2 linked regions of the Reyranella humidisoli genome follow. The protein of the gene in region 1 interacts with the protein of each later gene in a pairwise test. Links are inferred from orthologs where the notes say so. Each region holds a gene or a part of one and is shown on either strand. Other genes may lie near its edges. The genes, in order: KQ910_RS04435 and KQ910_RS02935.

Region 1 (6,118 bases):
CGCACCTTCACCGATCGTTTCGGCCTCAAGGACCTGTGTCGCGAGCTGCTGGGCGTCGACCTGTCCAAGCAGCAGCAGACCTCCGACTGGGGTGCCGACAGCCTGACCGACGAGCAGCTTGCCTATGCCGCTTCCGACGTGCTGCATTTGCACGCGCTGAAAGCCCGACTGGACGCGCTTCTCGAGCGCGAGGGCCGTCGCGAACTGGCGGACGCCGCCTTCCGGTTCTTGCCCACCCGCGCGCGCCTGGACGTCGCCGGCTGGCCCGAAACGGATATTTTCGCTCACTGATAAGATGAACCATGCTGACATTGGCATGGTTTTTGCATAAGACTGCCCATCGGGGAGGTCCAACGACCTTCGGGGCGGGGTGACATGCGTATCGGTCCGAGTCTCATTCTTGCGTCGCGCCAGACCCTGGCGATGACGCCCCAGCTCCAGCAGGCCATCAAGCTGCTGCAGTTTTCGCATCTGGAGCTTGCGGCTTTCATCCAGCAGGAGCTGGAAAAGAACCCATTGCTGTCCGAGGGCGCCGCGGACGATGGCGCCGCCGCCGAATACGAGGCGCCTCCCGTCGAAGCGCCCCGCGACACCGCCGAAGCCCTGCAGGCCGCGGCGCCGGCCCTCGCGGACGCCGACGATCGCTGGACCCGCGAACACGCCGATCGCGGCGGCGATGCATCGGCCAGCCGCGTCGGCCAGCGCGAGGATGCGCCCGACGCCCTCGATTTCGTGGCCGAGCGTCCGCGGTCGATGGCCGTCCATGTACTGGAGCAGCTCGAACTCATGTTCGAGGACCCGGCCGAACGCCGCATCGCCCTGAAGATCGCCGAAGGGCTCGACGAGGCCGGCTACTGCCGTCTCGAGGCGGCGGCGGTGGCCGAAGCCGTCGCGACCGATATCGCGCTGGTCGAGAAGATCTGGGCGCGCCTGCGCCAGATGGAGCCGGCCGGTCTGTTCTCGCGCACCGTCGCCGAATGCCTGGGCGCCCAGCTCGCCGAGCGCAACCGGCTCGATCCGGCGATGAAGGCCCTGCTCGACAATCTGGAACTCGTCGCTGCCGGCGAACTCGGCCAGCTCCGCCGCCGCTGCGGCGTCGACGACGAGGACCTGCGCGACATGCTCTCCGAGCTGCGCACGCTCGATCCGCGCCCCGGCCAGGCCTTCGATTTCGAACCGATCCAGCCCGTGCAGCCCGACCTCTATCTGACGCCGGCCAAGGATCCCGAGACCGGCGAGGACGGTTGGCACATCGAACTCAACACCGATGCGCTGCCCAAGGTCCTGGTCGACCGCAACTATCACGCCACGCTCATGAAGGGCGCGCGCGCCAAGCCCGATCGCGATTTCGTCGCCGAGCGTTTCCAGTCGGCCAACTGGCTGGTGAAGACACTGGAGCAGCGCGCCACCACGATCCTCAAGGTTGCGCGCGAGATCGTGCGCCAGCAGGACGGCTTCTTCCGCCACGGCGTCAGCGCGCTGAAGCCGCTGGTGCTGCGCGACATCGCCATCGCCACCGAGCTGCACGAGAGCACGGTGAGCCGCGTCACCTCGAACAAGTACATCAACACGCCGCGGGGCATCTTCGAGCTGAAATATTTCTTCACCTCGTCCCTGCCGGCGCGCACGCCGGGCGTGGTCGTCTCCTCTGAGTCGGTGCGCTCGCGCATCCGTCACCTGGTTGGCGGCGAGAATGCGCACCAGCCGCTCAGCGACGATCGCATCGTCGATCTGCTGAAGGGCGAGGGCGTCGAGATCGCGCGACGCACGGTCGCCAAGTATCGCGAAGCCATGCGCATCCCCTCGTCGGCTGAGCGCCGCCGACTGGGCCGCCTCGGGATGAACCGCCCGATGCCGGGCCTCTCGTCCGCCGCCGTCGCCATCGAGGCGATGACCGGTCCGGCCGACTGACACGCCACGCGCGGCGGGCTCACCCGTGCTGCCGAGCGATGGCTTGACCCGGTCGGGGGAGGCGCTTATAGGGGCGCACCCCTCGCAGGGCGGATTCAAGTTCGCGCTTGCTAACCCATTGGTGACATTGTGGAAATCGCCGATTTGCTGACCGGCCCGGATGCCGTTCTGGCCAGCGCCAAGGCGACCGGCAAGAAGGCGCTGCTGGCCGAGATCGCCAGCCGCGCGGCCGGTCTCTTCCAGATCGACGAGCGCAGGCTGTTCGACCGTCTGCTCGAGCGCGAACGCCTCGGGTCGACCGGTATCGGTGGCGGCATCGCGATCCCGCATGGGCGGCTCTCGACCATGACCCGGCCGCTCGGCCTGTTTGCCCGCCTGGCGCATCCCGTCGACTTCGATGCGATCGACGAGCGGCCCGTGGACATCGTGTTCCTGCTGGTCACGCCGGAAGGTGCCGGCGCCGACCATTTGAAGGCGCTGGCCCGCGTTTCACGTCTGCTGCGTGATCGCAGCCTCGTCGAGAAGCTGCGCGCGACCGAGAATGCCGAGGCGCTGTATGCGCTGCTCATCGAGACGGTCCAGACCCAAAGCGCGGCCTGAACCGCTTTCCGCCGACTTTTCCTCAGTGGACCAGCGCGGGCTCCAGCTCGTGCTGGCGGATGAGCGCCTGCGCGATCTCGATTGAAGGCACCGACGCCATCGGTTTGCCGTCCGCCGAGAAAATGCCGACCGCATGGGCGCCGTCGGGCAGGTTGATGGCCTTCACGTAGGCGATCTGCTCCGCGCCCAGGCTGAGGAAAGCCTCGTCGGCGAGCGGCGTGAAGCTCAGAACATTGTTTTCCATGGCTACCTCCTTGGCAGCATCAACGCGCTCCGCCTCAACGGCTGCGACGCGCGGTAATATCGATCGTCTGATCCGCAGCACCGGCCGCCTGGCCAGCATCGATGCGAATGGTTCGAATTCGGGGCTCCACGACGGGCCGGACCAGGTCGATCGACAAAAGGCCGTTGTCGAGCCGGGCACCGACCACCTCGATCCCGTCGGCGAGCATGAACGCCTTCTGGAACTGGCGGGCCGCTATGCCGCGATGGAGATAAATCCGGTCGCTGTCGTCAGTCTGCTTGCCGCGCACCGTGAGCTGATTCTCGACCAGTTCGATCGTCAGGCCGTCGCTGGTGAAGCCGGCAACCGCAAGCGTGATTCGCAGTCCGTTCTCGCCGATCCGCTCGATATTGTAGGGGGGATAGCCCTCGGCGTTCTTGGCCAGCCGGTCGAGCGTCCGCTCGAGCTGGTCGAAGCCCAGTAACAAGGGCGAATTGAACATCGTTACGCGACTCATGTAACCCTCCTCCGTGGAGCGAGTGGCCGGGAACCCCGTTCGGGCGTTCCCTTGGAATGAATCTGGTGTGCGTGATCTGCGGTTCAAGGGCTGGTCGCGGGCCCTGCTGCCCATCGCCACCGGGCTCCGACTGGGCTAAAATACAAAAAAACCCCTCCACCGCCCGGCCGCTCGAGCCTCCCGGGCCAAAGAACAGAAACGATGACGCTGGTCGCCTCTGACACAAGACGGCCCGGTGAGCCTTTGGTTTCCGGAGCCCGGCCGATCCGCTCGGTGCCGGCACGCCCCTCCGCGGCCGCGAAGCGGGAGCGGCAGGCATTCGGACGCTGGCTCCTCGGCTCCTCCCTCTATTCGCTCACGCTGGGCTACAACACGCCGCGTAGCTTCTTCGCGGTCGCCTCCGATTCCTGGCCGGGCGATCCGGTGCTGGGCCAGCGGTTGCTCCAGGCCGGTGAATTTGCCGCCGCCGGCAGCGTCGGGACGGTCCTGCCCGAATCGGACGATCCCCCCTGGCAGCGCCCCGGCGCCGCCCCGCTCTGGCTCGATGCGCTTAACGGCTTCGCCTGGCTGCGCGACCTGCGCGACAATGGCGACCCGCACGGCGCGATGCTGGCCGCCAAGCTGGTCGACGACTGGACCAATCGCGAATGGCGCTGGTCGCCGGTGACGTGGAAGCGCGACGTGCTCGCGGCCCGCATGGTCGCCTGGATCCGCCACTACGAATGGCTGGCCTCGGCGGCCGACCCCGGCTTCGCCGCGCGTTTCGTCTTCTCGCTAGGCCGCCAGCGCGTCCATCTGCGCCGCGTCGCGCGCCGCGGCATGGTCGGCCACGAGGCCGTCGCCGTCTACAAGGCGCTGATCTTCGCCGACCTGGCCTTCATCCGTGACGGCAAGCACTTCGAGAAGAGCCTCGACCAGTCGCTGTCGCGGCTGGCGAAGTTCGTGAAGCGCTACGTGCTGCACGACGGCATCGTTTCCGAACGCGCGCCCCACCTGCAACTCGCGGTGCTGCGCCACCTGATCGACGTGCGCGCGGCGCTGGCCTCGGCCGAACGCCGGGCGCCCGCCGAACTGGTTGCCGCGATCGATCGCATGGCGCCGATGCTGCGCTTCTTCCGCCACGGCGACGGCGGCCTGTCGCTGTTCAACGGCACCTGGGAAGGCGACCGCCGCCTGATCGACCTCGTGCTGGCGCGCTCGGGTTCGGGCGAAGTCGCGCCGACCATGGCACTGGCGAGCGGTTTCCAGCGGCTGTCGGCCGGTACCTCGCTGGTGATCGCCGATGCCGGGAGCCCGCCGGGGCGCGGGATGGACGGCATCGCGCACGCTGGCACGCTGAGCTTCGAGATGAGCGCGGCGCACGAGCGGCTGATCGTGAACTGCGGCACCTATCCGGGGGCTCCGCGCGACTGGCAGCATTTCATGCGCTTCACCGCCGCGCATTCGACGGCGGTGGTCGACGACGTGAACTCGACCGAGATCACCAATCATGGCGCGCTCGAATATCGCGCTGGCAACGTGCTGATCGATCGCGCCGACGATGGCGGCGCGCAATGGCTCGACATGTGCCACGACGGCTATCGCTCGCTCTATGGCATCATCCACCGCCGTCGCCTCTGGCTCTCGCCCGACGGCGGCGACCTGCGCGGCGAAGACTCGTTCCTGGGCTACGAGGGCCGCCCCGTGACGGTGCCGGACCAGCGCTACATCGTGCGCTTCCACCTGCATCCGACGGTGAAGGCCACCCTCGCCCAGAGCGGCCAGGCGGTGCTGATGCGCCTGCCGAGCGGCCGCGGCTGGCGCCTGCGCGCGACCGGCGCCGGCATCGGCCTCGCCGAGAGCATCTATCTCGGCGAAGAGGGCCGCGTGCGCCGCACCGAGCAGATCGTGCTGGTCGGCCAGGTCCCGCCGGAGGGCACCACGGTGAAGTGGGCCCTCACGCGCATGGAAGGCTGAGGCTTACGGCCTGAGGAATCCCACCGTCCGATAAACCTCGTCGAGGATCGGCGCGGCGATGGCACGGGCGCGCTGGGCGCCGTTGCGCAGCACGCCGTCGACATGGCCCGGATCCTTCATCAGCCGCTGCATCTCCGCGCCGATCGGGCCGAGCTTGGCGACGGCGAGTTCGGTCAGCGCCGTCTTGAACTCGGAGAACTGCCTGCCGGCGAACTGGGCGACGACGGCGTCCTTCTCCTGGTCGGCGAGGGCGGCATAGATGCCCAGCAGGTTGTCGGCGTCGGGCCGCTTCTCCGCATCCTCTAGCGTGTCCGGCATCGGCAGCGGATCGGTCTTGGCCCGGCGGATCTTCTGGGCGATCGCATCGGCGTCGTCGGTGAGGTTGATGCGTGAATAGTCCGACGGGTCGGACTTGCTCATCTTCTTGGTGCCGTCGCGCAGGCTCATGACGCGCGTCGCCGCACCGAAGATCAGCGGCTCGGTGATCGGGAAGAAGTCGGGCTGGCTGAAATCGTTGTTGAACTTGATGGCGATGTCGCGCGTCAGCTCGAGATGCTGCTTCTGGTCCTCGCCGACCGGCACGTGCGTAGCCTTGTAGATCAGGATGTCGGCGGCCATCAGCGCCGGATAGGCGAACAGGCCCAGCGAGACGTTCTCGCGGTCCTTGCCGGCCTTCTCCTTGAACTGCGTCATGCGGCTCATCCACCCCATGCGGGCGACGCAGTTGAAGATCCAGGCGAGCTGCGCGTGCTCGGGCACCATCGACTGGTTGAAGATGATCTGCTTGTTGCCGTCGACGCCGGCCGCGAGGAAGGCCGAGGCGATCTCGCGCGTCTGCGCGGCGAGCTGGGCGGGATCCTGCCATACGGTGATCGCGTGCTGGTCGACCACGCAGTAGAGGCATTCGTAAT
Region 2 (6,595 bases), 300 kb from region 1 along the record:
GCGCCTCCGGCACCTACGACGACACGGTGCGCCTGCGGCGCCGCCAGCAACCGGCGCCGCCGCCCGAGCCCGAACTGCCGCCACCGCTGGAGATCGCGCCCGAGCCGCCGCCGCCCCCACCGCCGCGTCCCGACTTGCGGGCGGCGCGCGATCCGATGGCGGACATGCCGAAACGCTCCGGCGCGACGCGATGGATGATCGCGGCTGTCCTCGTGCTGCTGGTCGTGGGCGGCGGCTATTATTACTGGACCAACCATCTGCATCCGCCGGAGCCCGTCGTTGCCACGGCGACCCCGCCCACGCCGACGCCCGTGCAGCCTCCCGCGAAGTCGGTGCGTGAGACGGTCGCGGAGTATCTCGCAACGAAGCCCACGCCCGAAGCCATGCTGGCCAAGGCCCAGGACTTCGCGAAGGCCGGCGACACCGCGGCCTCCTTCCTCGTGTTCCGCCAGGCCGCCGAGCAGGGCAACGCCGCCGCGCAGCTCGAACTTGCGTCCTTCTACGATCCGATGGCGCCGGCCAGGGCAGGCTTCCCGCACGACGGCACGCAGGCGGCCGACTGGTACGAGCGCGCAGCGCTGACGGGCCTGGCCGAGGCCCAGCGCAAGCTGGGCCTGCTGCTGGCCAAGGGCGGCGCCGGGCTTACCGCCGATGTGACAAAGGCCCGGGTTTGGCTACAACAGGCGGCGGCACAGAACGATGCCGAGGCAAAGAAGGCGCTGGACGGTCTCCCCAAATGAAGTTGAGTCTTTTGCTGCCGGTAACGGCGGCGCTTCTCGCCGGTCCTGCGCACGCTCAGACAGCAAGCAAACCCGCAAGCCCGCCGCCGGCCAACCTGGCCTGCGGCGTCCTGAAAGCCGAAGCCTCGAAGACGGGCTCGACTTCGAACTGGACAGTCTCCGGCCCCTCGGGAAAGAACACGGAGACCGGCGTCCTGAAGAGCGGCCCACGCTTCGAATGCGTCGACGGCGCCGTGCTGACCGTCGAATTCACCTCGACGGCCGGTCACTCCTTCTTCGACGCTTACTTCCCTGACGGCACCAACATCGGCTACGGCCGCCAGCAGATCGACCGTCGCGGCGGACGTGTCGTCCTGCCGATCCAGGCCAAGGGTCGCATCGCCGCGCCCTATCGCGCCGCCTTCGACTATCACTGCAAGCTCAGCATGCCGGCCGATCCGATCACGCCGGCCATGCGCGCGGAGTGCGCCCCTTAGGAAGGCGCAAAGGTCCCTCAGACCAGCCGGTACCCCACGCCCGGCTCGGTGAGGACGTGCTGAGGCGAGGCCGGGTCGGTCTCGATCTTCTGGCGCAGCTGGCGGATGTAGACCCGCAAATACTGCGGATCGACGGCCTCGTCGCGCCAGACCTCCCGCAGCAGGTGACGGTGCGTCAGCACCTTGCCGGCATGGATCGCGAGCTGTTCGAGGATGTCGTACTCCTTGGGCGACAGCTTCACCGTCTCGCCCTCCCGCTCGACCAGCCGCCGCACCAGGTCGACCTTGAGCGTGCCGCTGGTGAAGCCGCGGTCCGCGCCCTGCTGCTGAAGCCGATGACGCAACGCCGCGCGCAGACGCGCCATCAGTTCCTCGGCGCCGAACGGCTTGGTGACGTAGTCGTCGGCGCCGGAATCGAGGGCGGCCACCTTGGTGGCCTCTTCGCCGCGGCCCGAGAGAACCACGATGGGGACCGGCCCGAGCTTGCGTATCTCGGCGATCAGCTCGAGCCCGTCGCGATCAGGCAGGCCGAGATCGAGCAGGATCAGGTCCGGCCGGTGATGCCGCATCGCCTGCAGCGCCTCCGCGCCCGTCCCCGCTTCCAGCGTGCGATACTCATGGGCCGCGAGGGTCGTGCGCAGCAACCTGCGGATCGGCGGCTCGTCCTCGACGATCAGGATCGTGGCGCCGTCAGCCGTCATTGGGGAACACCGGGAAACTCACCATGAACTCGGCCCCGCTGCGATCGCCCCGGTTGCGCGCGGTGAGCGTACCGCCCATCGCCTCGACGAAGCCACGGGCGATGGCGAGGCCCAGGCCCGTGCCGGCCCGCCGCCGGTCGCCCGATTCGGCGCGATAGAACTTGTCGAAGATGCGGTCGAGATCGCCCTCGCCAAGTCCCGGCCCCTCGTCGCGGACCATGATCGCGGCCCGGCCGCTCTCCTGTCTCGCTTCGACCGAGATCCGGCCGCCGGGCGCGGAATACTTGGCCGCATTGTCGAGAAGGTTGAACAGGACCTGCTCGGCCAGGACGAAATCGAGTTGCAGCGCAGGCAGGTCGGGAGACACCGCGCTCGACGTCTCATGCCCGGCAACCAGCGGTGCCGCGCGCCGCAGAGCGGTCGAGACGAGATCGCCAACCTCCACCGCTTCGCGCTTGGGGACGATCGCCCCGGCATCGAGGCGTGTCATGTCGAGAAGGTTGCCGACGAATCGGTCGAGCCGCTCGGCCTCACCCTGCGCCGTCGCCAGCAGCTCCTCGCGCGCCGCTGCGTCGTAGCGCTCGCCGAAGCTGCGAAGGCTGGAGAGCGCGCCGATGATCGAGGCGAGTGGCGTGCGCAGGTCGTGCGATACCGAGGTCAGCATCGCCGAACGCAGCCGTTCCCGTTCGGCGCCCAGCCGCGCCTGGTCGATATCCTCGGCCAGGGTCACGCGCTCGATGGCGACGGCGGCCTGATTGCCCACCGCTTCGAGCAGCCGGCGTTCGCCTGCATTGAGCTCATGCCCCTCCTTATTGGGCAGTACGCCGATCACCGCGATGGCCGAGCGGCTGGTGCGGATGGGCAGGAACAGCCAGCGTCCACCCGGCAGCGTATCGGTGCCGCGTCCGGCGGGCCGATCGGCATCCCACGACCAGCGCGCGGCCGCGAGGTCCGCGTCGCTCAGCGCGCCGTCGGGCGGGAAGGCCGCGCGGGTCGTGAGGCCGCCGGCCTCGGGCATCAGCACGACGATCTCCGCCCCGAGCAGCCGGGCGAGATGCGAGACGACGATCCAGAGGAGATCGTAGAGATCGACGACACCCGCGATCTTGCGGCTGAAGGCGTAGAGCCCGGCGGTGGTCCGCGCCTCGCGACGGGCTGATTCTGTCTGGGTGCGGGTCCGCGCCGCCAGCGCGCTCGCGATGACCGCCACCACGACGAACAGGAAAAGCGCCATCACGTTGGCGGGATCGGCGATGGTGAACTGGTAGAGCGGCGGCAGGAAGAAGAAGTTGAAGCAGGCGACGCTGAGCGCCGAGACCCACAGCGATGGCACCAGCCCGTGCCGCGCCGCCGAGAACAGCACCGGCAGCACGTAGACCAGCGAGACGTTGGGCAGCACGATCAGCCGGTCGATCAGGACGCCGATGGCGGTGGCCATCGCCGCGCCCAGCGCGCCCTCGAGGTAGGGGCCGGACGTGAGCGGCACGTCGCGCAGCCAGTCGCGCGGCCCGCTCTTCTGCTCGCCCTCGCCAGACGGCGCCACCTCGACGGCGAGACCCGAGCCCGCCCTCACCAGTTCGTCGACCACCGAGCCGTGGCGCAATTCGAACCAGCGCGAACGCCGCGACTTGCCGACCACGACGCGCGTGGCGTTGCGCGAGCGCGCAAAGGCCAGAATCTCCTCGACGACCGAGCGGCCGGGCACGGTTACGATCTCGGCACCGAGCTGGGCCGCCAGACGTTGCGCCTCGGCCAGCCGCGCATGCTCGGCGTCGGACAGCGTGGCGTGCCGGTCGGTCTCGACATAGAGCGCGATCAGTTCGGCATCGAGCGCGTCGGCGCTGCGCTTGGCGGCGCGCACGGCATTGGCCGCACCGGGGCCGGGATCGAGGCAGACGATCACCCGTTCGCCCGCGGCCCAGGGGCCGGCGATGGCATGCTCGCGCATGTAGCTGCGCATCTGCTCGTCTACGCGTACGGCAGTGCGCCGCAGCGCCAGTTCGCGCAAGGCCGTCAGGTTGCCCGGCGAGAAATAGTGGCGCAGCGCGCGTTGGGCCTGGTCACGGACATAGACCTTGCCCTGGGCAAGGCGGGCGATCAGGTCGGCGGGCGTCAGGTCGATCAGTTCGACCTCGTCGGCGGCATCGACCACGCGGTCCGGCACGGTCTCGCGCACTCGGATGCGCGTGATCCGCGCCACCACATCGTTCAGGCTCTCGATATGCTGGACGTTCAGGGTCGAATAGACGTCGATGCCGGCGGCCAGCAGCTCCTCGACGTCGAGGTAGCGTTTGGGATGGCGACTGCCCTCGGCGTTGGTGTGGGCGAGCTCGTCGACGAGGACCAGCGCCGGACGCCGCTTGAGGATGGAGTCGAGGTCCATCTCGCCGATCGTGCGGCCGCGATACTCGACGATGCGGCGCGGCAGGATCTCCAGTCCCTTGAGCTGGGCCTCGGTCTCGACGCGGCCATGCGTCTCGACGACGCCGACCACCACGTCGATACCCTCGCGACTGCGGCGATGGGCGGCCGACAGCATTTCCCAGGTCTTGCCCACGCCCGGTGCCGCGCCGAGGAAGATCTTGTGCTTGCCGCGCGACTCCTTTTCCGCCGCCTTCAGGAGCGCGTCGGGCGAGGGCCGGAGATCGTCAGAAGTCGCGGGCATTCAGGCCGATCATTGTCACCGCTTGGGCAGCGCGTCGAGGGCGAGGTTGAGCTGCAGCACGTTGACCCGCGCCTCGCCCAGCAGGCCGTACATGCGGCCCTCGGTGTGTTGCGCCACCAGCGCCTGCACCTCGGCCTCGCGCAGGCCGCGCGCCTTGGCCACCCGCGCCACCTGCCACGCGGCCGCCTGCGGCGAGACGTGCGGATCGAGGCCGCTGCCGGAGGTCGTCACCAGGTCGACCGGCACGCCGCGGCCGAGCCGGTCGGCGTCTTCCCTGACGCGGTCGACCAGGGCCTTGGAGGTCGGCCCCAGGTTCGAGCCCGCCGACCCGGCCGCGTTGTAGGGCGCGGCCACGGTCTTGGTCGAATCGGCCGGATCGGTGTCGGTCGTGGCCGAGGGTCGGCCGTGGAAGTAGCCCTCGCCGGTGAAGGGCTGGCCGATCAGCGTCGAGCCGACGACCTTGCCGTCCTTTACGATGAGCGATCCGGCCGCCTGACCGGGGAAAGTCGCGCCCGCCACTCCCACCATGGCGAGCGGATAGGCGAGACCCAGCAGGACGGTCATCAGCACCAGCATGACGACGGACGCACGGAAATGACGAAGCATGACGATCTCCTTCAGGCGAGGCCGGCGGCCGCGACCACGACGTCGATCAGCTTGATGCCGACGAAGGGCACGACGAGGCCGCCTATTCCGTAGACGAGCAGGTTGCGGCGCAGCAGGGACGCGGCGCCGCTCGGCCGGTACTGCACGCCGCGCAGGGCGAGCGGGATCAACGCCACGATGATCAGGGCATTGAAGATGATGGCCGAGAGGATGGCGCTCTGCGGTGTCGCCAGCCCCATGACGTTCAGCACGCCGAGCTGCGGATAGAAGGCAATGAACATCGCCGGGATGATGGCGAAGTACTTCGCCACGTCGTTGGCGATCGAGAACGTCGTGAGTGCCCCGCGCGTCATCAACAGCTGCTTGCCGATGGCCACGATCTCGATGAGCTTGGTCGGGTCGCTGTCGAGATCGACCATGTTGCCGGCCTCGCGCGCGGCGTTGGTGCCGGTCTGCATCGCGACGCCGACATCGGCCTGAGCGAGCGCCGGTGCGTCGTTGGTGCCGTCGCCGCACATGGCCACCAGCTTGCCCTTGGCCTGCTCCTCGCGGATCAGGCGCAGCTTGGCCTCCGGGGTCGCCTGGGCGAGAAAGTCGTCGACGCCCGCTTCGGCAGCGATCGCGGCGGCCGTCTGCGGATTGTCGCCGGTGATCATCACGGTGCGGATGCCCATGGCGCGCAGCTCCGCGAAGCGCTCGCGGATGCCGCCCTTCACGATGTCCTTGAGATAGACCACGCCCAGGATGCGGCCGTTGCGCGATACGCCAAGCGGCGTGCCACCCTCCTTGGCGATGGTCGTGGCGATGCGGTTCACTTCCTCCACCGGCGGCGTGATGCCGAGCGAGCGGGCATGCTCGATCACCGAATCGATCGCGCCCTTGCGGACGACCGCGCCTTCGTGGTCGACGCCGCTCATGCGCGTCTGCGCCGTGAAGGGCACGAACTTCGCGTGCAGCTCCGCCACGTCGACGCCGCGCAGGCCGTATTTCTCCTTGGCCAGCACGACGATCGAACGGCCCTCGGGCGTCTCGTCGGCCAGGCTGGCGAGCTGGGCCACCTGCGCCACCTCGTCCTCGCTCACGCCCGTCACCGGAATGAACTGCGTGGCGTGGCGGTTGCCCAGCGTGATCGTGCCGGTCTTGTCGAGCAGCAGCGTGTCGACGTCGCCCGCCGCCTCGACCGCGCGGCCGGAGGTCGCCAGCACGTTGAAGCGCACCAGCCGGTTCATACCGGCGATGCCGATGGCCGACAGAAGCGCGCCGATCGTCGTCGGGATCAGGGTGACGAACAGCGCGATCAGCACGACGACGGAAACCGCGCCGCCGGCATAGGTCGCGAAGCTCGGAATGCTCACGACCGCCAGCACGAAGATCAGCGTGAGGCCGGCCAGCAGGACACTGAGCGCC

Evidence for each region.
Region 2: the proteins of KQ910_RS04435 (region 1) and KQ910_RS02935 interact in binary tests that used the Escherichia coli proteins (3 or more experiments, as listed by UniProt). The link is inferred for Reyranella humidisoli from one-to-one orthologs.

What each region holds. Positions count from the first base shown.
Region 1 is NZ_JAHOPB010000001.1:893,673-899,790, reverse strand. What follows is about bases 1,016-3,775. They hold KQ910_RS04435 (PTS sugar transporter subunit IIA), read left to right. Parts: upstream 1,016-2,040; coding sequence 2,041-2,511; downstream 2,512-3,775. Other genes in these bases: KQ910_RS27130 (heparinase II/III family protein), read left to right, coding at 3,525-3,775; KQ910_RS04425 (Hsp20 family protein), read right to left, coding at 2,790-3,251; KQ910_RS04430 (DUF1150 family protein), read right to left, coding at 2,534-2,755; rpoN (RNA polymerase factor sigma-54), read left to right, coding at 1,016-1,911. Outside these bases: KQ910_RS04445 (ribonuclease D), read left to right, coding at 1-291; more of rpoN, read left to right, coding at 376-1,015; more of KQ910_RS27130, read left to right, coding at 3,776-5,207; trpS (tryptophan--tRNA ligase), read right to left, coding at 5,211-6,118. UniProt on the Escherichia coli protein: Seems to have a role in regulating nitrogen assimilation.
Region 2 is NZ_JAHOPB010000001.1:593,492-600,086, forward strand. The notes cover bases 1,707-4,943. They hold KQ910_RS02935 (DUF4118 domain-containing protein), read right to left. Parts: upstream 4,583-4,943; coding sequence 1,907-4,582; downstream 1,707-1,906. Other genes in these bases: KQ910_RS02930 (response regulator), read right to left, coding at 1,707-1,917; kdpC (potassium-transporting ATPase subunit KdpC), read right to left, coding at 4,598-4,943. Also shown: KQ910_RS02920 (tetratricopeptide repeat protein), read left to right, coding at 1-740; KQ910_RS02925 (hypothetical protein), read left to right, coding at 737-1,216; more of KQ910_RS02930, read right to left, coding at 1,234-1,706; more of kdpC, read right to left, coding at 4,944-5,188; potassium-transporting ATPase subunit KdpB, read right to left, coding at 5,200-6,595. UniProt on the Escherichia coli protein: Member of the two-component regulatory system KdpD/KdpE involved in the regulation of the kdp operon. KdpD may function as a membrane-associated protein kinase that phosphorylates KdpE in response to environmental signals.